One region of the Geobacillus sp. FSL W8-0026 genome, then DNA from elsewhere that is predicted to be linked to it. Evidence: predicted binding sites of a transcription regulator. Region 1 holds the regulator's gene; each other region holds the start of a gene.
What was found. Region 1 encodes Rex, which represses fermentation and respiration genes when NADH is low (regulators of the CRP and FNR family bind a similar motif). Its sites were predicted from a motif close to TTGTGAAATATTTCACAA; they were not measured.
Positions count from the first base shown of each region.

Region 2: a site for Rex is predicted at 3,679-3,696, ahead of NST29_RS08675 (hemerythrin domain-containing protein). Genes of this name have one in related genera too.
Region 3: a site for Rex is predicted at 4,206-4,223, ahead of NST29_RS14745 (cytochrome ubiquinol oxidase subunit I). Genes of this name have one in related genera too.
Region 4: a site for Rex is predicted at 4,292-4,309, ahead of NST29_RS13915 (nitrate/nitrite transporter). Genes of this name have one in related genera too.

Region 1 covers NZ_CP150194.1:271,754-277,351, forward strand. Annotated here, with positions in the region: gene tsaD (tRNA (adenosine(37)-N6)-threonylcarbamoyltransferase complex transferase subunit TsaD) at 1-310, shown strand, start outside; gene NST29_RS01455 (ABC-F family ATP-binding cassette domain-containing protein) at 649-2,574, opposite strand; gene moaC (cyclic pyranopterin monophosphate synthase MoaC) at 2,673-3,161, shown strand; gene NST29_RS01465 (redox-sensing transcriptional repressor Rex) at 3,177-3,839, shown strand; gene tatA (twin-arginine translocase TatA/TatE family subunit) at 3,836-3,988, shown strand; gene tatC (twin-arginine translocase subunit TatC) at 4,008-4,751, shown strand; gene NST29_RS01480 (YdiK family protein) at 5,148-5,327, opposite strand; gene NST29_RS01485 (type II CAAX endopeptidase family protein) at 5,324-5,598, opposite strand, start outside.
Region 2 covers NZ_CP150194.1:1,734,400-1,739,997, reverse strand. Annotated here, with positions in the region: gene NST29_RS08695 (nitrate reductase subunit alpha) at 1-99, shown strand, start outside; gene narH (nitrate reductase subunit beta) at 89-1,558, shown strand; gene narJ (nitrate reductase molybdenum cofactor assembly chaperone) at 1,613-2,188, shown strand; gene narI (respiratory nitrate reductase subunit gamma) at 2,164-2,868, shown strand; gene NST29_RS08675 (hemerythrin domain-containing protein) at 3,086-3,613, opposite strand; gene NST29_RS08670 (uroporphyrinogen-III synthase) at 3,998-4,792, opposite strand; gene NST29_RS08665 (hypothetical protein) at 5,001-5,246, opposite strand; gene NST29_RS08660 (immune inhibitor A domain-containing protein) at 5,406-5,598, opposite strand, start outside.
Region 3 covers NZ_CP150194.1:2,947,134-2,952,731, reverse strand. Annotated here, with positions in the region: gene NST29_RS14770 (phospho-sugar mutase) at 1-1,126, shown strand, start outside; gene NST29_RS14765 (YhdB family protein) at 1,182-1,439, opposite strand; gene NST29_RS14760 (hypothetical protein) at 1,620-1,868, shown strand; gene NST29_RS14755 (DedA family protein) at 1,899-2,504, opposite strand; gene NST29_RS14750 (SpoVR family protein) at 2,662-4,083, shown strand; gene NST29_RS14745 (cytochrome ubiquinol oxidase subunit I) at 4,367-5,598, shown strand, end outside.
Region 4 covers NZ_CP150194.1:2,775,303-2,780,900, forward strand. Annotated here, with positions in the region: gene moaA (GTP 3',8-cyclase MoaA) at 1-26, opposite strand, end outside; gene modB (molybdate ABC transporter permease subunit) at 283-945, opposite strand; gene NST29_RS13905 (Crp/Fnr family transcriptional regulator) at 1,171-1,881, shown strand; partial or broken gene NST29_RS13910 (multicopper oxidase domain-containing protein) at 1,967-2,746, opposite strand; gene NST29_RS13915 (nitrate/nitrite transporter) at 3,037-4,212, opposite strand; gene NST29_RS13920 (ABC transporter permease) at 4,478-5,551, opposite strand; partial or broken gene NST29_RS13925 (IS701 family transposase) at 5,584-5,598, shown strand, end outside.

The sequences.
Region 1 (5,598 bases):
GAAGCAGATGGCAGCCAGTTTTCAAGCCAGCGTAGTTGAAGTGTTGACGACAAAGACTTTACAAGCAGCCAAACAATATCGCGTCCGGCAAGTGTTGCTCGCTGGTGGAGTGGCGGCCAACCGCGGGTTGCGGACTGCATTAGGGGAGCGAATGAGGCAGGAGCTCCCCGGTGTGGAGCTGGTTATTCCACCGTTATCGTTATGTACCGATAATGCGGCGATGATTGCGGCCGCGGGCACGATGTTGTACTGGCAAGGCAGGCGGTCAGATTTGGCGTTGAACGCCGATCCAAGCTTGCCGTTGGCGTAACGTAACGAAGGACAAACCGATGGACACAATCGGCGGTTTTGGCGGCGGGCCAACCGCCGTTTCTTTTTTAGACGGCAAGGGTGGATTGGTGGACAGACTGGTGGTCCGATTTGTGCATAGTTTCATCCACAGGTTGTGGATGATGTGGAAATATGGCGTAAATCGGATGAATATGAGGAAAATAATACACAGCGATGTTGAACAAAATCGAACTGTTTTTTGTGGATAATGTGGAAAAGTTGGTGAATAACCTATATTTCACTGGATGGATTGTGGATTTCTTTGTGGATAATGTGACTAATTGAAACCGCCCACCGAAATAACCGGCGGGCGGTTGGTTATGGTGAGTCATAAAGCTGCTCCCATTCGGCCAGCAGTTTTTCCACTTGCTGCTTTCGCTCCTCGTTTTCTTGCACAAGCTGTTGTGCTGTTTCGTAGTCGTCATAAACGGACGGATCGCATAGTCGCTGTTCGGCTTGGGCGATTTGCTCTTCAAGCGCGGTGATTTCTGCTTCGATTTCGGCTAGACGGCGTTGACGTTGACGCTGGCGTCTTTTTTCCTCTTTTTCTTGTTCATAAACAGATTTCGCCGACTCGTTGCTGCTCGGAACGATTGGGCTGGCATCCAAACGGGCTAACTCACGCATTTCTTCTTTTTTGGCGATATAGTAGTCATAGTCTCCCAAATATTCGCTAAGGCCGTCGCTTGACAGCTCGAGCACCTTCGTAGCGATGCGGTTGATGAAATAGCGGTCGTGGGAGACGAACAAAATGGTGCCTGGATAGTCGATCAATGCCTGTTCGAGCACTTGTTTGCTGTCGAGGTCTAAATGGTTGGTCGGCTCGTCCAGAATGAGAAAATTGGCCTGTTGGAGCATCAGCTTCGCGAGCGCCAAGCGCGCCTTTTCCCCGCCGCTCAACGCTGAGATCGGTTTTAAAACGTCATCGCCCGAAAACAGGAAGTTGCCGAGTATCGTTCGGATTTCTTTTTCTGTTTTAAGGGGGTAAGCATCCCATAATTCGTCAATGACTCGTTTATTGGACGACAGGTCGGCTTGATCTTGATCATAATATCCGATTTGGACGTTCGTGCCGTAGCGCAAATGTCCGGCCTGAATGGGAAGCTGCCCGGCGATGGCTTTCAACAGTGTAGATTTGCCGATGCCGTTTGGACCGACCAACGCGACGCTTTCGCCGCGGGCGATGCGGAAGCTGATATGACGAATGACCGGCTCGTTCCGGTAACCGACGGCCACGTCTTCAGCGATGAGCACTTGTTGACCGCTTGGTCGTTCGATCGTGAAAGAAAATGATGCCGATTTTTCCTCTCCGACAGGCCGTTCCATTCGCTCCATTTTCTCCAGCTGTTTTCGCCGGCTTTGCGCCCGCTTGGCCGTCGAGGCGCGGGCGATGTTGCGCTGAATAAACTCTTGCAATCGGGCGATTTCTTCCTGTTGTTTTTCATATCGCTGTAGCTCTTGCTCATATTGCTGCGCTTTCAGTTCCAGATAGCGGCTGTAGTTGCCATTGTACGTCCGCAGCTTGGCGTTGGACAGCTCGTACACGTGATTGGCAACTTTGTCGAGAAAGTATCGGTCATGGGAGACGAGCAAGAGGGCGCCCGGATATGCCTGCAAATACTGTTCCAGCCAAGCGAGTGTGTCCAAGTCTAAATGGTTGGTCGGTTCGTCTAAAATCAGCAAATCCGGCTTGGACAACAGCAGCTTTCCGAGAGCGAGCCGTGTTCGCTGTCCGCCGCTTAACGAAGAGACCGGTGTTGTTTGATAATCGTATGAAGAAAATTGCAATCCGTGCAAGACGGAACGAATGTCGGCCTCATATTGATAGCCGCCTTGTTCCTTATACTGCTCTTGCAGTTCATCGTACATTTTCAGCGTTTTTTCATAGCGGACGGGATCGGCGAGCACATCGGGATCGCCAAGCTGAGAGCCGAGCGCGGCCAGCTGTTGTTCCATCGCTTGAAGCGGTGCGAACACGTCGAGCATTTCCTCCCAAATGGAGCGTGATGATTCCAACCCGCTCTGTTGTGCCAAATAGCCGATTTTGAGATGGTTTGGCTTGATGATTTCACCGCTGTCAAAAGATAGTTCGCCGGCGATGATTTTTAATAATGTCGATTTTCCCGCTCCGTTTCGGCCGACAAGGGCGATGCGGTCGCGGGACTGTATTTCTAGTTTAATATTCGATAAAATAAGGTCAGCGCCAAAATATTTCGTGAGTCCACGCACTTGCAAAATCATCATGTCGGTTCACCTCTCGGAATAGTTTAACGTATGTTGCTCAGACGGTCAAAGACAGAAGGAGAAAAATCATGTATAGTGTAGACATGGAGGAGATGGCTTTGTCATCGTTTACCCATTTTAATGAAGAGGGACGCGCGAAGATGGTCGATATCACGGACAAAGAAGAGACGGTCAGGGTCGCGGTGGCGCGAACGAGCGTCACTGTCAGCCAAGAAATTTATGAAAAAATCAAAGGCCGTGACATTAAAAAAGGGGATGTGCTGGCCGTCGCCCAAGTGGCAGGGGTCATGGCGGCCAAAAAAACGGCTGACCTGATCCCGATGTGCCACCCGCTGATGCTAAAGAGCGTCGATTTCACGTTTTCTTGGGAGCATGAAGAAACCGAGCCTCGTCTTGTCATTACAGCGACCGTGAAAACGAAAGGGAGCACGGGGGTGGAAATGGAAGCGCTGACGGCCGTTTCGGTTTGTGCGTTGACGGTATACGACATGTGTAAGGCGCTCGACAAAGGGATGACGATCGGTCCGACGTATTTGGTCGAAAAAACGGGCGGGAAATCCGGCCATTATCGACGGAAAACCGATTAGCTAGGGGATGAGACAATGAGCAATGAACAACCGAAAATTCCGCAAGCGACGGCTAAGCGGCTGCCGCTTTATTACCGATTTTTAAAGAACTTGCATGCATCAGGAAAGCAGCGCGTCTCTTCCGCTGAGCTGAGCGAGGCGGTGAAAGTCGATCCAGCGACGATCCGCCGCGATTTTTCGTATTTTGGCGCGCTCGGCAAAAAAGGATACGGGTATAATGTCCATTATTTGTTGTCGTTTTTTCGCCAGACGTTGGAAGAGGATGAAGTGACTGAAGTGGCGCTGTTTGGAGTCGGCAATTTAGGCACCGCTTTTTTAAACTATAATTTTTCGAAAAACAATAACACGAAAATTGTGATGGCGTTCGATGTTGATGAGCAAAAAGTAGGAACGACAGTCGGCGGCGTGCCCGTCTATCATCTCGATGAGCTGGAAGAACGGCTGCGCGGCGACATTCCGGTCGCTATTTTAACCGTGCCGGCCTCCGCGGCTCAGGCGTTGACCGATCGCCTTGTCGCCCAAGGGATTAAAGGAATTTTAAACTTTACTCCGGCGCGGCTGAACGTGCCTGACCATATTCGCGTTCACCACATCGATTTGGCCATTGAGCTGCAATCGCTTGTGTACTTTTTGAAAAACTATCCATCGCCATCGGCAAAAGGAGAGAATCATTCATGAAATATGTATTGCTGGCTGTTTTGATTTTGCTGTTGTTTGGCACGAAAAAGCTGCCGGAACTAGGGCGTTCGTTTGGCGAGTCGCTGCGCGAGTTCAAAGACGCCACCAAGGGTCTTGCGGATGAGGACGAAACGAAAACCGACCGGTGATAAGGCGGGATGAGGAACTATGAATGACAAAGAGATGTCAGTGTATGAACACCTCGGTGAACTGCGAAAGCGGCTGATCATTGTGCTCGTTTTTTTCGCCGCGGCGTTGGCGGCGAGCTTCTTTTTCGTCGATGATGTCATTATCTATTTGCAACGAACGGCTGAGACAAAGCAGCTGACCATGAACGCCTTTCGCCTGACCGATCCGATCAAAGTATACTTTCAGTTTGCTTTTGTCATTGCCGCCGTGCTGACGTCTCCGGTGCTGCTGTATCAAATTTGGGCGTTTGTCAGCCCCGGTCTGTATGAAAAAGAGCGGAAGGTAACGCTAAGCTATATTCCGGCATCGATTGTTCTTTTTTTGGGCGGTGTCAGCTTTGCCTATTTCGTTTTGTTTCCATTTGTCGTTCGATTTATGAACCAGCTGGCTGAACAGCTGGGGGTCCAGCAAATGATCGGCATTAACGAATATTTCCAGTTTATGCTTCAGCTTGTGCTGCCGTTTGGCGTTGTGTTTCAGCTGCCGATCGTGGTGCTGTTTTTCACCCGCTTAGGGCTTATCACGCCGCAGTTTCTTGTTCGCGTTCGCAAGTATGCGTATTTGGTGCTGTTAATTATCGCGGCGATTATCACGCCGCCCGATGTGTTGTCGCAAGTGATCGTCATGATTCCGCTTACGCTTTTGTATGAAGGGAGCATTTGGATCGCAAAAATCGGCTACCGGAAGGCGCGATCAGCGGCGGAACAAGGAGACAACGAGTAAAGCGGCGCACGGCCAAAGCGATTTTTAAACAAAAAATTCCATGGACAGCGTCCACTCGGGGGGAAAATCTCGCGCCGGTCCGGCATTTTCACGGGAAAGATCCATGGGCAAGCTGTGATCTGCCCTCCACTTGGAGGGTGAAAATCTCGCGCCGGTCCGGCATTTTCATGGGAAAGATCCATGGGCGGTGTGATCTGCCCCCACCCGGGGATGCAAATCCGTGTCAGGCCGGCATTTTCACGGGAAAGGTCCATGGGCAAGCTTGTGATCTGCCCTCCAGACGGGGATGAAAATCGCCGCTTGCCGACGGGGATGTTCGCGGGAAACAGATCGAGGGAGCACGGATGGGCATATCATAAAAAAAGGTGTCCCGATCGTACGTTTGGGGCACCTTCTTTATCGCTTCGGGGTAAAAAGCAGACGAAAGGCGGTTCCGAAATCAAAAGCCGCCAACGCCGCCAAGGCGATGGTCGAAACGTTCCAAATCGTTTCATGCGCGCTTTGGATCGCCAAATACGTAAACAGCAAACCTAGAAGGAAATAGGGCAATGAGAAGAGTCGAGGGTGGCGCGTCATAACCATACCCCCCAAATCGTCAGCGGCAATTCCGGCTGGCGCATCATTTTTTCCATTTCATCAGCCAGTAGCATCTGCACAACGACAACGAACGTGTTCATCGCCACATGGGCGAACATCGGCACGAAAATGCGGCCGGTTTTCGCATATAAAAAGGCGAACGTCAGACCGATCGCTGTATACAAAAGCAAATGCTCCAGCTCCATATGGGCGATGGCGAAAAGAAGCGAGCTTGCGAGCGCGGCCGGCCAAAAGCGGTATTTTTCATAAA
Region 2 (5,598 bases), 1.5 Mb from region 1:
TTAAGCTACGGATTCAACTATTACGGACCGACGGGCAACCAACGCGACCTGTACGTCGTCATCCGCAAACTCGAGGAGGTTGATTGGCTTGAAGATTAAAGCGCAAGTCGGCATGGTGATGAATTTGGACAAATGCATCGGCTGCCATACGTGCAGCGTCACGTGCAAAAACACATGGACGAACCGCCCCGGCGCTGAATACATGTACTTTAACAACGTTGAAACGAAACCCGGAATCGGCTATCCGAAACAATGGGAAAACCAAGAGAAGTATAGAGGCGGCTGGGAGTTGAAAAACGGCGAACTGCGGCTCAAATCCGGCTCGAAAGCGATGCGGCTCGTCAACTTGTTCTACAATCCGTACCAGCCTACGATCGACGATTACTACGAACCGTGGAATTACGACTATGAAACGTTGACGAACAGCCCGCTAAAACAATACCAGCCAGTGGCGCGGCCGAAATCAAGCATCACCGGCGAATGGATGGAGCTGTCATGGGGGCCGAACTGGGAAGACGATCTGGCCGGCGCCCATATCACCGGTTTGCGTGATCCGAACGTTGTCAAAATGGAGCAGGCGATCCAAGCGGAATTTGAGAATGTCTTTATGATGTACTTGCCGCGCATTTGCGAGCATTGCCTCAATCCGTCATGCGTATCGAGCTGCCCGTCAGGCGCCATGTACAAACGCGACGAGGACGGCATCGTCCTCGTCGACCAAAACGCCTGCCGCGCTTGGCGGTATTGCGTCACAAGCTGTCCGTACAAAAAAGTGTATTTCAACTGGCAAACGAACAAAGCGGAAAAATGCACGCTCTGCTTCCCGCGCATCGAAGCCGGCATGCCGACGATTTGTTCGGAAACGTGCGTCGGCCGCATCCGTTACATCGGTGTGATGCTGTATGACGCTGACAAAGTGAAAGAAGCGGCGAGCGTCACAGATGAGAAACAGCTGTACCACGCCCAGCTTGATATTTTCCTTGATCCAAACGATCCAGCCGTCGCCGCCGCCGCGAAAGAAGCCGGCATCCCGGACGAATGGATCGCCGCGGCGCAGCGCTCGCCGATTTACAAAATGATCGTCAACTGGAAAATCGCTTTGCCGCTGCATCCGGAATACCGGACGCTGCCAATGGTATGGTACATTCCGCCGCTGAGCCCGATCATGAATACGATCGAAGGAAAAGGAAGCCAAGCGAGCGCCGATGACATCTTCCCGGCCATTGATGAAATGCGCATTCCGATCGAATATTTGGCGAATTTGCTGACGGCGGGCGATACGGCGCACATCCGCACGACATTGAAAAAAATGGCGGCCATGCGCTCATACATGCGGGCGAAACAAACGAACAAACAGCCGGACATCCGCCTCATTGAATCGCTCGGCTTAAGCCGTGAAGACATTGAAGAGATGTACCGTTTGCTCGCGATTGCCAAATACGAAGACCGCTTCGTCATTCCAGCATCGCACCGCGAAGAAGTCGCTGACCTCTACGCCGAACAAGGCAGCTGCGGGCTTGCATTTGCCGGCGGCCCGGGCGCTTGCGGCACGCTGTAAAAGGAGAAAGAAGGCGAGCCCCGCCCCCTTCAATAATGAAATGGAGGATTTACGATGAACAGCGAACAACAACAAACGGTCTTTCTATGTGTATCGTATTTGTTGTCTTACCCGGACGAACAGTGGGCCGAATCGCTTCCTGACTGCCTAGACGCCATCCGCTCGCTTGACGATGAAACCGTCCGCGCGCCGCTTTTGGCAGTGGCCGAACAGCTCGCGGTCACCCCGGCTCGAGAGCGGATGGAGCAATATGTCGAAACATTTGATTTCGGCAAAAAAACGAATTTGTACTTGACGTATATGACAAACGGCGAGCAGCGGGAGCGCGGAATCGAACTCGTTGCCTTAAAAGCGCGCTACGAGGCGGCCGGATTCGCCGTCTCCGATCACGAGCTGCCCGACTACTTGCCGCTCATGCTTGAATGGATGGCCTATGCAGATCAAGAGCATACGACCGCCTTGCTCGCCGATTATGCCGGCCATATCCGCGAAATCGGCGACCGGCTGGCAGCGGCAGGCAGCCCGTATGCACAGCTGTTTGACGCGCTCAATCACACATTCACTCAACTCGGCGTGACGCCGCTCCCGAAAGGAGGTGCAACGGCATGGTTAGCCAATTTCTCTGGGTGATCGTTCCTTATTTGTCGCTTGTGCTCTTTATCGCCGGCCATATTTGGCGCTACCAGCGCGACCAGTTTGGCTGGACATCCAAATCAAGCGAACTGCTCGAAAAACGGCAGTTGCGCCTTGGAAGCCTTCTCTTTCACTGGGGCATTTTGTTCGTGTTTGTCGGCCACGTGATGGGCATTCTCATTCCGGAACCGTTTTACACGGCGTTAGGCGTTACGGAGGAGATGTACCACGTCATCGCCTTGGCGGGCGGCATTCCCGCTGGTTTGGCGGCCTTCGTTGGTTTCGTGATCCTTTTTCGCCGCCGCTTGACGGTCAAGCGCGTACGGGTGACAAGCAGCACCGGCGACTGGGTCGCGCTCGGATTTTTGCTTGTCGTGATCGCCAGCGGGTTGTCATCGACGTTTCTGAACATCGATTCGCGCGGGTTTGATTACCGGACGACAATCGGCCCGTGGTTTCGCGGCCTTCTTACGTTCCGTCCGAACCCAGCTTATATGGAAGCGGTGCCGCTTTGGTTTCAGATTCATATTCTCGCTGCATTCGGTTTGTTCGCCGTCTGGCCGTTCACCCGTCTCGTTCACGTATTCAGCTTCCCGCTCCGCTACTTGCAGCGCAGCTACGTCGTCTATCGAAAGCGAATGCCAAAACAAGCAGAGCCGGTCAACCGCGCCAAGTAAGCGAGCGGCGGGCGTCACATCAGGAACCCTAAACTGAACAGGCGGAGGGGGCAAACCGATTGCCTAACAGCCGGCCTGTCAACTTTAACGGCGGCGGGAACGAAACAACGTGCGCTTCCGCATACCCTAACGATCGCATAACAACCTGCCAACAAATGAACCAATAATAAAAAACAGGATGCCCGTCGTTTGGGGCATCCTGTTTTCCATTTGTTACTTAGTTAATGCGCGCAAACAGCTCCTCTTTCTCCGCATCGGACAACAACTGCTCGGCCATCGGGAAGAGCACGTTCTCCTCTTTCATGAAGTGCTCATCCAAAATATGATACGCCTCAATCACCGCGCCGGCAAGCGTCAACGCCTGCCTGCTGTCGATGTTCTCCGGCAGCTGGGCGGTCTTTTCTAAAAACATGGAAAGGCGCGTTTTCGCCTGTTCGTGTTCGTATTCCATAACGGCGATAGGGCCGGTCGTCCGCCCGATGTACCGAGCCATCATTGGGAACAATACGCCTTCTTCCCGCTCCGAATGCGGATCTAGGGCGGCGACGAACGATTCAACTTTTTCTCTCAAATCAGCGAGCGGCTCACGCCAGTTGCGGTCATTTTCCCCGCGGCCGATCGCCTCCGCTGCGGCAAGCAGCTGCTCCATTTGAGCGCGCAGCGGGCCGTGTTCTTGTTTTAATTGCGCCAGACCGGCGCATAATTTCACCCCTTCAGGGCCGCCCATATGGCAAAATGAATGCATCATCAATTCCTCCTTTTTATGATCCGTCCGTTGTTTCCATTATACTGTGTGCAGCATCTCCATCGTTGTGAGTCATATCACACCGCCGACAGGCAAGCGCAAAAAAAAACAGCACGCTCGCCCCCATGAGCGACGCGCCGTAGCAAATCCCCGCCGAACCGTGCTCGCCATCTGCTGGAATGAGCTTCGTTTCATGCTCGCCCCGCCCTTTCATATGAAAAATACATACCCAGTTTTATTATAAGCGGAAAATGTTCGAAAAACTGTGACAAAAATAAACAGTTTAGCATTTTTGATGAAACACATAATATAAAACATTTAACAAAAAGATGATCTCTTATATAGCAGGTTGGACAATTGATATAAAACAACCCTCAACAGGGCTTATTGTTGAAAATAACGGGCAAGCGTCACAATCATCGCTCCCATCCGCTCATGTTCCGGGGTGATGACGCGATCGACTCCCTCTTCTTCCAATGCTTCTTTTGTCACTTTGCCAACGGCGCAGGCCACGACATCGGTGCGAAACGCGTCAAGCAGCGGTGCGATCTCTTTTTTCTCGCGGGCGAACGAAAAGAAAAAGCGGACTTGCATCGCCGATGTAAAACAGACGGCATCGACTTCGCGCCCGACGATTTCTTTATACAATGTCGCCAGTGTCTCCTCATCCGGAGCGATATGCCGGTATGGCAACAATTCCGTATACAAAGCGCCTTGTTCAAGAAAAAACTGCTTCAAGGCTGGCGCGGTATCGCCGTACAGCTGTACAACAACGTTTTTTTCCGCAAAGTCGTGCCCATAAAGAGCAGCAATCAACCCTTTCGTCGTCCCGTCCTCGCTTGCGGCCACCGGGGTGACGCCGATTTGTTTCAACGCCGTCACCGTTTTATAGCCGCGGGCAGCCACGTTCGCTTCCTTGATCGTTCGATGCCATTGGGCAGCCATTCCCTCCCGGTCGGCCGCTTCCAACAGCGCCTCAAAGCCGATTCCCGTCGTAAATACGATCCAGTCCGGCCGCATGGCGATGACGGTTCGCATTTCCTCTCCCAGTTCGCTTCCCTTTGAAAAGACGGTCCCTTGCGCCGGACGAATGATGGCCGTTCCTCCTTGCTTTTCAATAAGCGTTGTCATTTCGTCCAGTTTGCGTGACGCGCACAAGGCAATCCGTTTGCCATGCATGTCCCTTCCCCCTTATGGTCAGTCGTTCGTCCTTTCCATTCTAAAAGATGGTCTTTGCCTATGCAACAAAAACCATTCCGCTCCCTGGCACATCGCAACGCGAATGCCGCCTTCATTGGGTATAGAGCCCAGCGCAACAGAACAGACCGCAGGCAGAAACAGCCGACCACCATCAAAAAACACGCGCCCAAAGACGCGTGCCCTCCGTTCAACGAGTATGTACCATGGCCTCTTCTCCCCGACGGTCAAAGGAACCGATGATGCGCGTCGGCTCGACGGAAATGATCCGGTCCAACGGAATGTCCATTAGACGCATTTGCCGGTTGTAAACAAACAGTTTGCGCGTGTCCTGATACAGCTTGACCGGCAGCACGACCGCTTCCCCTTGATAGGTTTTTACACGCACCGGCTGCTTCTCGGCAATCCACGCCGACAGCTGTTCATACCATTCCATTCTGATTGTTCCCCCTTCTCATCCGATCCTACTTATGATTATAAACGGAAAAAGCGGAAAAAAGGGGGAAAGAAAAATCAACAAATTCGACGAAGGGATGACAAACCGTGTCGATAAATGTTCAGCGCACGGAAATGTTCCGTGCGCCTTTGGAGGTGGTCAGCGGTGGATCAACACACGCGCTGCCGTGCGGTCAGCGCTTTCACCGATGACGCGGATTTTTAGGCCATAGTTGGGCACGTTCCGGCCGGCGTCGACGGCCCCTTTATTGTCATACGACCGGCTGTCGTCAAACACCGGCGTCGGCGATGTATCGTTGTCGATCAGCTGTGAGCCATTGATTGCCACGCGG
Region 3 (5,598 bases), 960 kb from region 1:
CATTGACGCTGTCAAAACGATTTCGCTGCATCCGGAGCTGGCCAAAGAAACAAAGATGACGATCGTGTTTACGCCCCTTCACGGCACGGCAAACAAGCCGGTGCGTCGCGCGCTCGCCGAGCTCGGTTACCAAAACGTCTTTGTCGTCAAGGAGCAAGAACAGCCGGATCCGAACTTTTCAACCGTCGCTTCGCCCAATCCGGAAGAGCATGCAGCGTTTGCCATGGCGATCGAGCTTGGCGAACAAGTGAACGCCGATCTGCTCATCGCCACTGATCCGGACGCGGATCGGCTCGGTATTGCGGTAAAAAATGGGGAAGGGGAGTACATCGTCTTAACCGGCAACCAAACGGGTGCGCTGCTGCTTCATTATTTACTGTCGCAGCGCAAAGAAAAGGGGTTGCTTCCACCCAATGGGGTCGTCTTAAAGACGATTGTTACGTCCGAGTTTGGGCGGGCGATCGCCGCCTCGTTCGGTTTGGAGACGGTCGATACGCTGACCGGGTTCAAATTCATCGGGGAAAAAATCAAGGAATACGAACAGACGGGACAGTATGTGTTCCAGTTCGGGTATGAAGAAAGCTACGGGTATTTGATCGGCGACTTCGTTCGCGATAAAGATGCCGTGCAGGCGGCTGTTCTGGCGGCGGAAGTGTGCGCCTTTTACAAGCAGCAAGGGCTGTCGTTGTATGAAGGGCTTCTTCAATTGTTTGCCAAATACGGCTACTATCGTGAAGGGCAACAATCGCTCACGTTAAAGGGGAAAGAAGGAGCGGAGGCGATCGCCGCGATTTTGGCTTCGTTCCGGCAGCAGCCGCCGGTGGAGGTCGCGGAGAAAAAGGTGACGGTGATCGAGGATTACAAAACAAGGGAGCGGACAAACACAGTCACCGGAGAGAAAACGGCGCTCACCCTTCCGGCTTCGAACGTGTTGAAATACGTATTGGAGGATGGCTCGTGGTTTTGTTTGCGTCCGTCAGGGACGGAACCGAAAATGAAAGCGTACTTTGGTGTGAAAGGGACATCGCTCCAAGACAGCGAGGAGAAGTTGGCCGCGCTGACGGGTGCCGTCATGCGGCGAGTGCACGACGTCTTGCGCGCGGTGTCGCCTTCTTACGCTCCGTAACGGGCGGACAAACAGCGGCGGGGGAATTGGACGAAAAACCAATTCCCCGCTTGCTTTAGGAGTAAAAATGGGCGTACGCCTCCGTCCCCGTTTGTTGTTCGCTGACTTCAAGGGCATGATCGATGTAGCGCAACAGAGCGTGGAGCCGCTCTTGAATGATCGAGTAATCATGCTCGAAATTATAAGCGTGAAGGAACTTTTCGATTTTTTTGGATAGCATATCATCGGGCGTGCGCACCATTAAAATCAGCAAATTATCCCATTCCGAGCGATGTGTGTAATAGAGCGCCTTATCGTAGTCGACGGTGTTCAAGCGGCATGCCTCCTTTATCGGGAAGGAGTCATTGTTAGTGTATGACGCCCTCCGTTTTTGTTGCCCTGTAAATGTTGTGACAGAAGGTAAAATATAAATTATACCCGAAACGGAGGAGAAAAAAGAAAAGAAAATATTGCAATTTTGTGACAAGAATAGTATCCTCTAAGTAAGGGGATGATGAGAATGAATCAACGACATGAAGGACAACAAATGACCAACATGTGCAAATGGATGGCGTCCGTCGGCTTAACGGTCGGAACAGCGCTTTTTTTGCTCAGTTTTATCGCAAACGCTTACAACAAAGACTTTTTCCTTACCATTGTCAGCCTTGGAATTATCGGCGCTTCGATGGTGATGTTCGGGTTCGGCTTGTTCATCGGTCTGCTCATGGAGACGTATCGCCGTGATTCGACTAAACACGTATAGCAGGAGCCGAAAAACGAAAAACACCGGCGTTCAGTCCGGTGTTTTTCGTTTTTGTTGCGCCCACCACCAGAAGAGGACGAAGCTGAAAGCGATCACGAAGGCGAGAAGAAAAAACGGGCGATAGGCGTGGAGGTATTGTTTGACGGCCGTCCAGCGGCTTTCAAAATAAGCGCCGATCGTCAAAAACACCGCCACCCACACCATGGCTCCGCTGTAGGCAAATAGGGCAAACTTCCGCCATTGGTAGGCGTTCGTCCCGGCCCAAAAAGCGGCCAGATGCCGAACGCCGGGGATGAAATAGCAAATAAACAGGACAGTTGGACCGAGTTTCGCAAACAGCGCTTTCGTTTGCTCGAGCCGTTTTTCCGTCACATGGAGCTTAGGACCAAATCGGTGTAAAAACGGTAACCCAAGCGTAATCCCGAGCGTGTAGCTGAGCGAGATGCCTATAACGGCGCCAAGCCAGCAAAAAAGGAAAGTGAGCGGATAGGAAAACGAACCGGTCGATACGCGGTAGCCGGCATAAGTCAGCAGCAATTCATCAGGAATCGGCAGCCCAACGATGCCGAGCATGAGCGCGATCATAATGCCGATATAGCCGAAATGGTCGATGAGATGGTGCAAATAATGTTGCAAATAACCACCACGCTTTGCCGCAATTTCTTGTATATGACCATTATAAGCCAACGGTCCCCAAATGAAAATGGGGCGCTGCGCGTTCATGCCAAACGATCGAACGTATCAAACCGCCGTTTCCCTCATACATTGTGGTAAGAAGAAAAGGGGGGATTGGATGCGGCAGGACGAGCTGAAAGAGCTGGAGCGGGCGATTGCGGAGATTACGGAAATTGCCGAAGGATTTGGCCTTGATTTTTATCCAATGCGCTATGAAATTTGCCCGGCGGACATTATTTACACGTTTGGCGCCTACGGCATGCCAACGCGATTTTCCCATTGGAGCTTTGGCAAACAGTTTTACAAAATGAAACTTCATTACGACTTAGGGTTAAGCAAAATTTACGAACTCGTCATCAACTCGGACCCTTGCTACGCGTTTTTGCTTGATACGAATACGCTGATCCAAAACAAACTGATCGTCGCCCATGTGTTGGCGCATAGCGACTTTTTCAAAAACAACGTCCGCTTCAGCAACACAAAGCGCGATATGGTGGAAAGCATGGCGGCGACAGCAGAGCGAATCAAGCATTACGAACATCAATACGGAAAACTGGAAGTGGAGAAATTTTTAGACGCTGTCTTGGCGATTCAAGAGCATATCGATCCCTCGCTCTTGCGTCCGAAGCTGTCGTGGACGTGGGAAGATACGGAAGTGTATGAAGAAGAAGAGGAGGCGAAAACGCCAACGCCGTATGACGATCTCTGGTCGCTTGATGAGCGAAACAAGCCAAAAACGCCGCCGCGCAAAAAACGGCGCAAGTTTCCGCCGCAGCCGGAAAAAGATGTGCTGTTGTTCATTGAAGAATACAGCCGTGAGCTGGAGGACTGGCAGCGCGACATTTTGACGATGATGCGCGAAGAAATGTTGTATTTCTGGCCGCAGCTCGAGACGAAAATCATGAACGAAGGCTGGGCGACGTATTGGCATCAGCGCATTTTGCGCGAGATGGACTTGACGAGCGATGAGGCGATTGAATTTGCGAAACTGAACGCCAACGTCGTGCAGCCGTCGCGCACCGGCATTAACCCGTACTATTTAGGGTTGAAAATTTTCGAAGACATTGAAGAGCGTTGGAACAACCCGACCGAAGAGATGAAAAAATACGGCGTCAAGCCGGGGTCGGGGCGGGCGAAAATTTTTGAAGTGCGCGAACTGGAGTCGGACATTTCGTTTCTGCGCAACTATTTGACGAAAGAGCTCGTCATGCGCGAAGATATGTATTTGTTCCAGAAACAAGGAAAAGAATATAAAATCGTCGACAAAAACTGGGAGCCTATCCGCGATCAACTCGTCAGCATGCGAGTCAACGGCGGATTCCCGTATATCACGGTCAATGACGGCGATTATATGCGCAACGGCGAGTTGTATTTAAAACATTGGTATGAAGGGATCGAACTCGATCTGAAGTATTTGGAAAAGGTGCTCCCGTACCTTTATCAGTTGTGGGGCCGTCCAGTTCATATGGAGACGGTCGTCGAGGAAAAGTCGATGTTGTTTACGTATGACGGGAAGACGGTGCATCGAAAATATTTGTGACAAAGGCAGGGGCATCCTGCTTTTTTGTTTGTCACGATGAATATGTGAAAAACGACACAAATTATTCGAAATTAGTTCATACAGTGCCCATCATTTTATGAAATAATAAGCAGTAGATGATTTTGTGAAACTTATCACAAAGTCTTTATTCATTGATGGTTTGTCGGGAGGATGGATATGTGGAAGCGACACGAAAAAACGCTTGCGTTCGTTAGCTTTGCTGTTGCAGCTGTTGTCTTGCTTTCCTTGATTGGCCGTTTGTTTTCGTAAGGGGGGATAAATCGTGAACGGCTACGATCCGGTGCTGCTTAGCCGTATTTTGACGGAATTGACGCTGACGATTCATATCATTTATGCCACGATCGGTGTTGGAGTTCCGCTGATGATCGCGATTGCCCAATGGATTGGGATTCGCAAAAACGATATGCATTACATTTTGCTCGCTCGCCGCTGGACGCGCGGCTTTGTCATCACCGTAGCGGTCGGCGTGGTGACAGGAACCGCGATCGGTTTGCAGCTGTCGCTTTTATGGCCGAACTTTATGCAGCTGGCTGGCCAAGTGATCAGCTTGCCGCTGTTTATGGAGACGTTCGCCTTCTTTTTTGAAGCGATTTTCCTCGGTATTTATTTGTATACATGGGATCGGTTTGAAAATCAGAAAAAACATTTGCTTTTGCTTATCCCGGTGGCGATCGGCTCTTCGGCATCAGCGATGTTTATTACGATAGTGAATGCCTTTATGAATACGCCGCAAGGGTTTGAGGTGAAAAACGGCGAGCTTGTCAACATCGATCCGATCGCGGCGATGTTCAACCCAGCGATGCCGACGAAAGTCGCCCATGTGCTGGCGACGGCGTATATGACGTCAGCATTCGTGCTTGCTTCGCTCGCCGCTTGGCATTTATGGAAAGGCAATCGTCACATTTATCATCGCAAGGCGCTTCATTTAACGATGAAAACGGCGTTTATTTTTTCGGTAGCCAGTGCATTGGTTGGTGACTTATCGGGCAAATTTTTAGCCGAATACCAGCCGGAAAAGCTGGCGGCCGCCGAATGGCATTTTGAAACGGGCTCCCATGCACCGTTGATCCTGTTCGGTGCGCTTGGAGAAGACGGGAAGGTGAAATATGCCTTGGAAATTCCATACGCCCTTAGCATTTTGGCTCATAACCATCCCGCGGCGGTTGTGACTGGGTTGAATGATATTCCGGAAGATGAGCGTCCGCCGCTATCCATTCATTATTTATTCGATGTGATGGTCACGATCGGGGTGTTTTTAATGGTGGTCGCAGCCGCGTATTGGCTCGGATCGATGTTTCGCTGGAAATGGACAGTAAAAAAATGGTTTTTTGGACTGCTGGTGGCGGGAGGGCCGCTGGCGATGGTCGCGATTGAGGCGGGATGGTACTTAGCGGAAGTCGGGCGGCAGCCGTGGATGTTGCGCGGCTATATGAAAACGGCGGAAGGAGCGACATCGTCTGCGCATGTTGATACGATGCTTGTGTTGTTTTGCCT
Region 4 (5,598 bases), 1.1 Mb from region 1:
ACGTTCGTTCGGTTGCGCTCGCCCATCGCACTCCCTCCTTTCTGTTTCGTTCGCCGCACGATATTGACAGGCGGCTTTGTTTATCTTAATTAGGCGAGAAGACTCCCACTTCAATGAAGCGAAGCGGCGCATTAAACATCTTAAAGAAAAGTAAAGCTGTAGACCTGAGTGTCTTATGCTCTAAAGTGGACACGCCTCAAAGAATAAGGATTGCTTGAAGCAGTCAAACTTCTTTGGAAGCCTCCACTTCAAATTTTCGCTAGAAAATTAAGTGGGGGTCGTTCACTCCCGTAAACGACCGAGTTTCGTCGCAAAAGCCAATAAACTGAATGACAATCCGATCGTGACCGCCACCCATGCCCACGCGAACTCCATCCGCCCCGATTCCATGGCCATGTAGACGGCGGTCGGGATCGTTTGCGTTTTTCCCGGAATATTGCCGGCGAACATGAGCGTTGCGCCAAACTCCCCGAGGCTGCGGGCAAACGACAGCACCGCTCCGGATAATAACGCGTGTCTGGCAAGCGGCAGCGAAATATGCCAAAAGACTTGGCGCTCATTCGCCCCATCGATGCGCGCCGCCCCTTCAATGGTTGGATCGACCGCTTCAAGCCCGGCTTTGGCCGCCTGATACATGAGCGGGAATGACACGACCACGGCAGCCATCACCGCGGCACCGGGCGTAAACAGTACGGTCGTATGAAACGACGCTTCGATCCACCGGCCGATGGGGCTATGGCGGCCAAACAAGACGACGAGCAAAAAACCGACGACCGACGGCGGCAACACGAGCGGCAACATAAACACCGTCTCCACCACCGTCTTGCCGCGAAACCGGCGGCGCGCCATCCGCCTCGCCGCCGCTGTCCCTAAGACCGCGACAATCAAGCCGGCGAAAAGTGATACTTTAATCGATAACCAAACCGGTGACCAAAACGTTGTCATGGGTCAGCCTCTCTTTGTTCCATCTCCATCCTAACGATACGAAAACAAATAGATAAACGCTGTGATGCTGCTCACATTGATTGTATCATACGGGCGGGGAAATCCGGCTTAGAAAAATTTGTGACAACCTGCACAAAAAAAGTGACAAACGGTGATTTTTTTCACGCTGTCCCCACTGTGAGGTTTTTTACAATAGAAATAGCCGAACAAATGGAGGTGTCAATCATGCAACGGCTAAGCCAACCAGTGGAGAAACGCGATTTTTCCCTCTTGCGCTCATGGCTGCAATCGTCGAAAAAAGTGATTCCGCTCCGCAAACATTCGTTTTTGTTTCAAGAAGGAATGCCCGCCAATGAGCTGTATTTGATTCTTTCCGGCAAGGTGCAAGTAAGCAAAATTTGCCCCGATGGAAAAGAAATGTGTTTCCGCATTTGCGGAAGCGGAGAAATCGTCGGCGAGCTGACGCTGTTTACAAATGATGCCCGCTATTTATTGACCGCCAAAGTGATTGAACCGGGGGAAGCAGCGGTGATGAAGAAAAACGAACTTGAAGACCAGCTGCTGATCAATCCGACCCTTACCCTTGAATATATGCGCTGGATGAGCAAGCATGCCCGGCGGACGCAGACGAAGTTTCGCGACTTGATGATGAACGGCAAAAAAGGGGCGCTCTATTCGACGCTCATTCGCCTATGCAACAGCTATGGGGTCTCGCTTGGAGATGGAAGCATTTTCATTGATTTAACATTAAGAAACCAAGACTTAGCCAACTTTTGCGGCACGACACGCGAAAGCGTCAATCGGATGCTCAATGCATTAAAGCAAGAAGGGATCATTTCTATGAGGCGAGGGAAAATTACCGTCCACGACTTAAACTATTTAAAAACGGAAATCCAATGCGAAGACTGCCCACCGGATATTTGTTGCATTGAATGAGCACGGCGCTTTCATTTTAGAGCCAACTCCCCCGCTTCGCTAACGCTTGAAGTGGGGGCTCCTTACCAATATGTAACTACCCCTCAAACAAGCGGATTTTCTCGCCGACTTTCGCCAATAACGGCTTTTCTTTAAGGGTAAATGTGTCCCCGTTCGTATTCGGATCGCCAGGTTTAAGCGCCTTCGCTGAGAAAACGACATAGCTTGGCACGCCGTTTTGGAAGTCGTTCATGTCGTTGTATTTATACCATTCATTTTGGATGAGCACATATTCGCGATCCACTTCCTTATCGGTCGGATAACCGTTTTTCGGCTTGACGATGATCACGCCGTGCATGCCGTTGGCGATATGTTGCAAGACTGGCTTCGTGCCGCAATGATACATAAACACGCCCGGGTTGTTTGCGGGGTAAGTGAACGTTCCCGATTTGTTCGGCATCACGTCAATAAAGTCTTTTGACGGTGCAGCGTGGACAGCGTGAAAGTCCATGCTGTGCGGGATGACTGGGTCCATATTTTTCAGCGTAAAATGGATCGTATCCCCTTCATTGACAACGACGAGCGGCCCGGGCGCCTGGCCGTTAAACGTCCACGCTTTGTAGATTTTTCCTTTGTCAATTTCAATATCGGTAATTTGCGCCGTCATTTCGATGTGGACGTCATGCGGTCCGATCCGCTCCATTTTCAACGGCACCGGCGCTTGATTCACTCCTTTGTGCGCCGCTAAAACGTTCGTCGCCTGCTGTTGTGTGGCGGCCGTTTCACTTTTGCTTTCCACCTTCACCTGCTCTCCCCCGTTATTGCACGCCGCTAAAAGCGAGGCCGCCAACACGATCGATAACAACGCGGATCCATTTCGGTTCATCGTTCTTTCCTCCTCTTCTAACGGAATCGGTTTACACCTTCAGCGTACGCCATTTCGGCTTCCCCTCTAGTGATTTGTATCACCAAGGAACACGCATATTTGAAGGGTTTGTGAAACGTTGAACAATATGTTTATCGCTACTGTAAAAACGATAAAGAGCGTGCCCACGTTGGCTAACGGAAAACGGGCATTTCGTTTTCCGAATCGTCATCAGTCCCCCCTTCAGTCCATCATGCCTAGTGAACAATAAAAAGAGGCCAAAAGCGGATACTTTTGACCTCTTTCGATGGTTACGATGCGTACCGTTTCGCCGATTCGCCGGCTTTTTTGCCGAAGACGATTCGATTCAATAAGAAGCAGATCAAGGTAAACAGGCTGAGAAGCATAAACCCGAGCACGTAAGAACCAGTCACATCTTTGATGATGCCCATTAAAATCGGCGGAAAAAAGCCGCCCAGTCCGCCCCAGGCGCCGACAAGGCCGGTGACGGCGCCCGTTTCGGCTGGGAACAGCTGCGGCACGAGTTTGAACACCGCACCGTTGCCCAGCCCAGACATCACGGCCACAAACAAACAAGCCGCTGTCATCACCCAAATATTTTCCATTCCAAACGCGATCACCAACGCGCCGATTGTCATTCCAGCGTAGACGAACGTCAACACCCGTTCAGCACCGATTTTATCGCCAAGATAGCCGCCGACTGGCCGCGCAAGCGTAGCGAGTACAGTAAACCCAGCCGCGCGCATCCCAGCATCCACCGGCGTCAACCCATACAAGTCAACGAGCAGCGACGGCAAGTAAATGCCGAAAGCGACAAACGCCCCGAACGTAACGAAGTAAAAGAGCGACAACGTCCACGTATGTTTATATTTCAATACCGACAGCGATTCACGCACCGTTTTTTGTTGTTTCGGTTTCGGCATATCCGGTGTGAAAAACCAAACGAGAACGAGCATGACGACAACGGGGATGATCATTCCCCAAAACGCCCACGAAACGCCGAAAGCGGCAGCGATCGATGGAACCGAAAAACTGGCGACCGCTGTGCCGAAGTTGCCCATCGCGTTAATCCCGAGCGCTGTTCCTTGCTTTTCCGGCGGAGTCAAGCGCGACACGAACGTTAACGAGATCGCGAACGACGTCCCGGCCATCCCGATGAAAAACGCCCAAAACAGAAGCATCGCATACGAATCCGCAAACCCTGCGCCGATGAGCGGAACGATTAAAAACAGGAGCAGCAGCGAAAACAGCCTGCGCCCGCCGATCCGGTCCGTCCAAATGCCAAGCGGCAACCGCATCACCGAACCGAGCAAAACGGGAATGGCGACCAAAATGCTTTTTTGCGTCGATGTCAGCCCGTACATTTGTTGAAACGTACTCGCAAGCGGCGAAAACACGGCCCACACGGCGAATGAAAACATCATGGCGAACGTCGTAATCGGCAGCAGCGCCTTTTGTTTATTCATGAAAAGCCCCTCCCTCATCTTCTTCGAAAATATTTGGTTTTATTTGTACTTCCATCATACACAGGTGAAGGAAACGAATTTGTGAGGTTGATCACATGCTTGTCTGTTGTCACCATTTTGTCACCGTCGTTGCCACGGTTTTGTCACCAACAAAAAAGTCCGTCCCCTAAAAGGAACGGACATGATCGGGCAAAACGGTTTTCCCATACGAACGAGCAGAAACGCTGTTGGGGCGCACACACGTCTTTCCAAACAGCCTGTTCCCTCACCCGCTCGCCCGTATCTCTTGCCTCATAAACAACCAATAAGCGATCGCAAAGCAGACGAGAGCGGCGGCAATCAAGGCGGTCGCTTGCGGCCAAATGAGCAAGACACTTTGCGAGAACGGCAGCGGGGCGGCAACAGCGCCGGCCGTTTGTTCCACGGTGACGATCCCTAGCGTCCGAACGTCCAGCGAAAGCAAAGCGGTCGTGGATTCGTTGAACAAGTAGCTCGGCGACAATCTCATGAGACCAAGCACCAACTCTTGACGGCCGACCGCCTGCTCAACGGACGTAATCGCATCAGACTGCAAAAACGACTTCGCAACTACTTCCACGATCATCGCGTAAAAAAGGTTGAAAAACAGCCAAACGGCCAGCGCTGACAACGCGGATGTCGCCGCTTGGCGGAAGACGACGGAAAACAAAATGCCAACATTCAGCCAAAAGGCGATATACACAAGGCATAACAACAAAAAGCAGACCATGCGGGCAAACTCTTCGAAAGTAGGCGGAATCCCCAAGACCAAAATGCCTAATGCCGTCACAAGCAGGCCGAGGGAAAGAAACAACACCGCATTCAACAACAACGCCGCGACAAACTTGCCGTTGATGACGTAATCGCGTGGGATCGGCTGCGCCATGAGCCGGCTCAACGTCCCGCGATTCCGCTCCGAATTGATGGCATCAAATCCAAGCGCGATGCCGAGCAGCGCTCCGAGAAAACCGACAAACGTCACAAACGATGGCAGCGTTCCGTCCGAGACAGTGAATAATTTTAAAAACAAGTAGGCGCCTTTTGCGATTTCCTTGGCCTCTTCCGACGAATCGAGCGCGTCCCGAATCGTCGTCATCGCCGTATACAGCGACCCGAAGCAAGTGAGCAAGATGAGAGCGATCAAAATGATCATGCGCCAACTCGTCAAATAATCGGCCAGTTCTTTTTTGACAATGGCCGAAAAGGCGCTGCTTGCCCCTCTTGTCCGCTTCTTCTCATCAAGCGCCCCCGCCTTCAGCCGTTTTCCCCATCTTTTTGCAATTGACTGTAGATGAGCAAATTTGCTAACACAAATTGACAACTAAACAAAAAAGGAGACATGAACCCGATTCCTTGGTTAGAATCGAT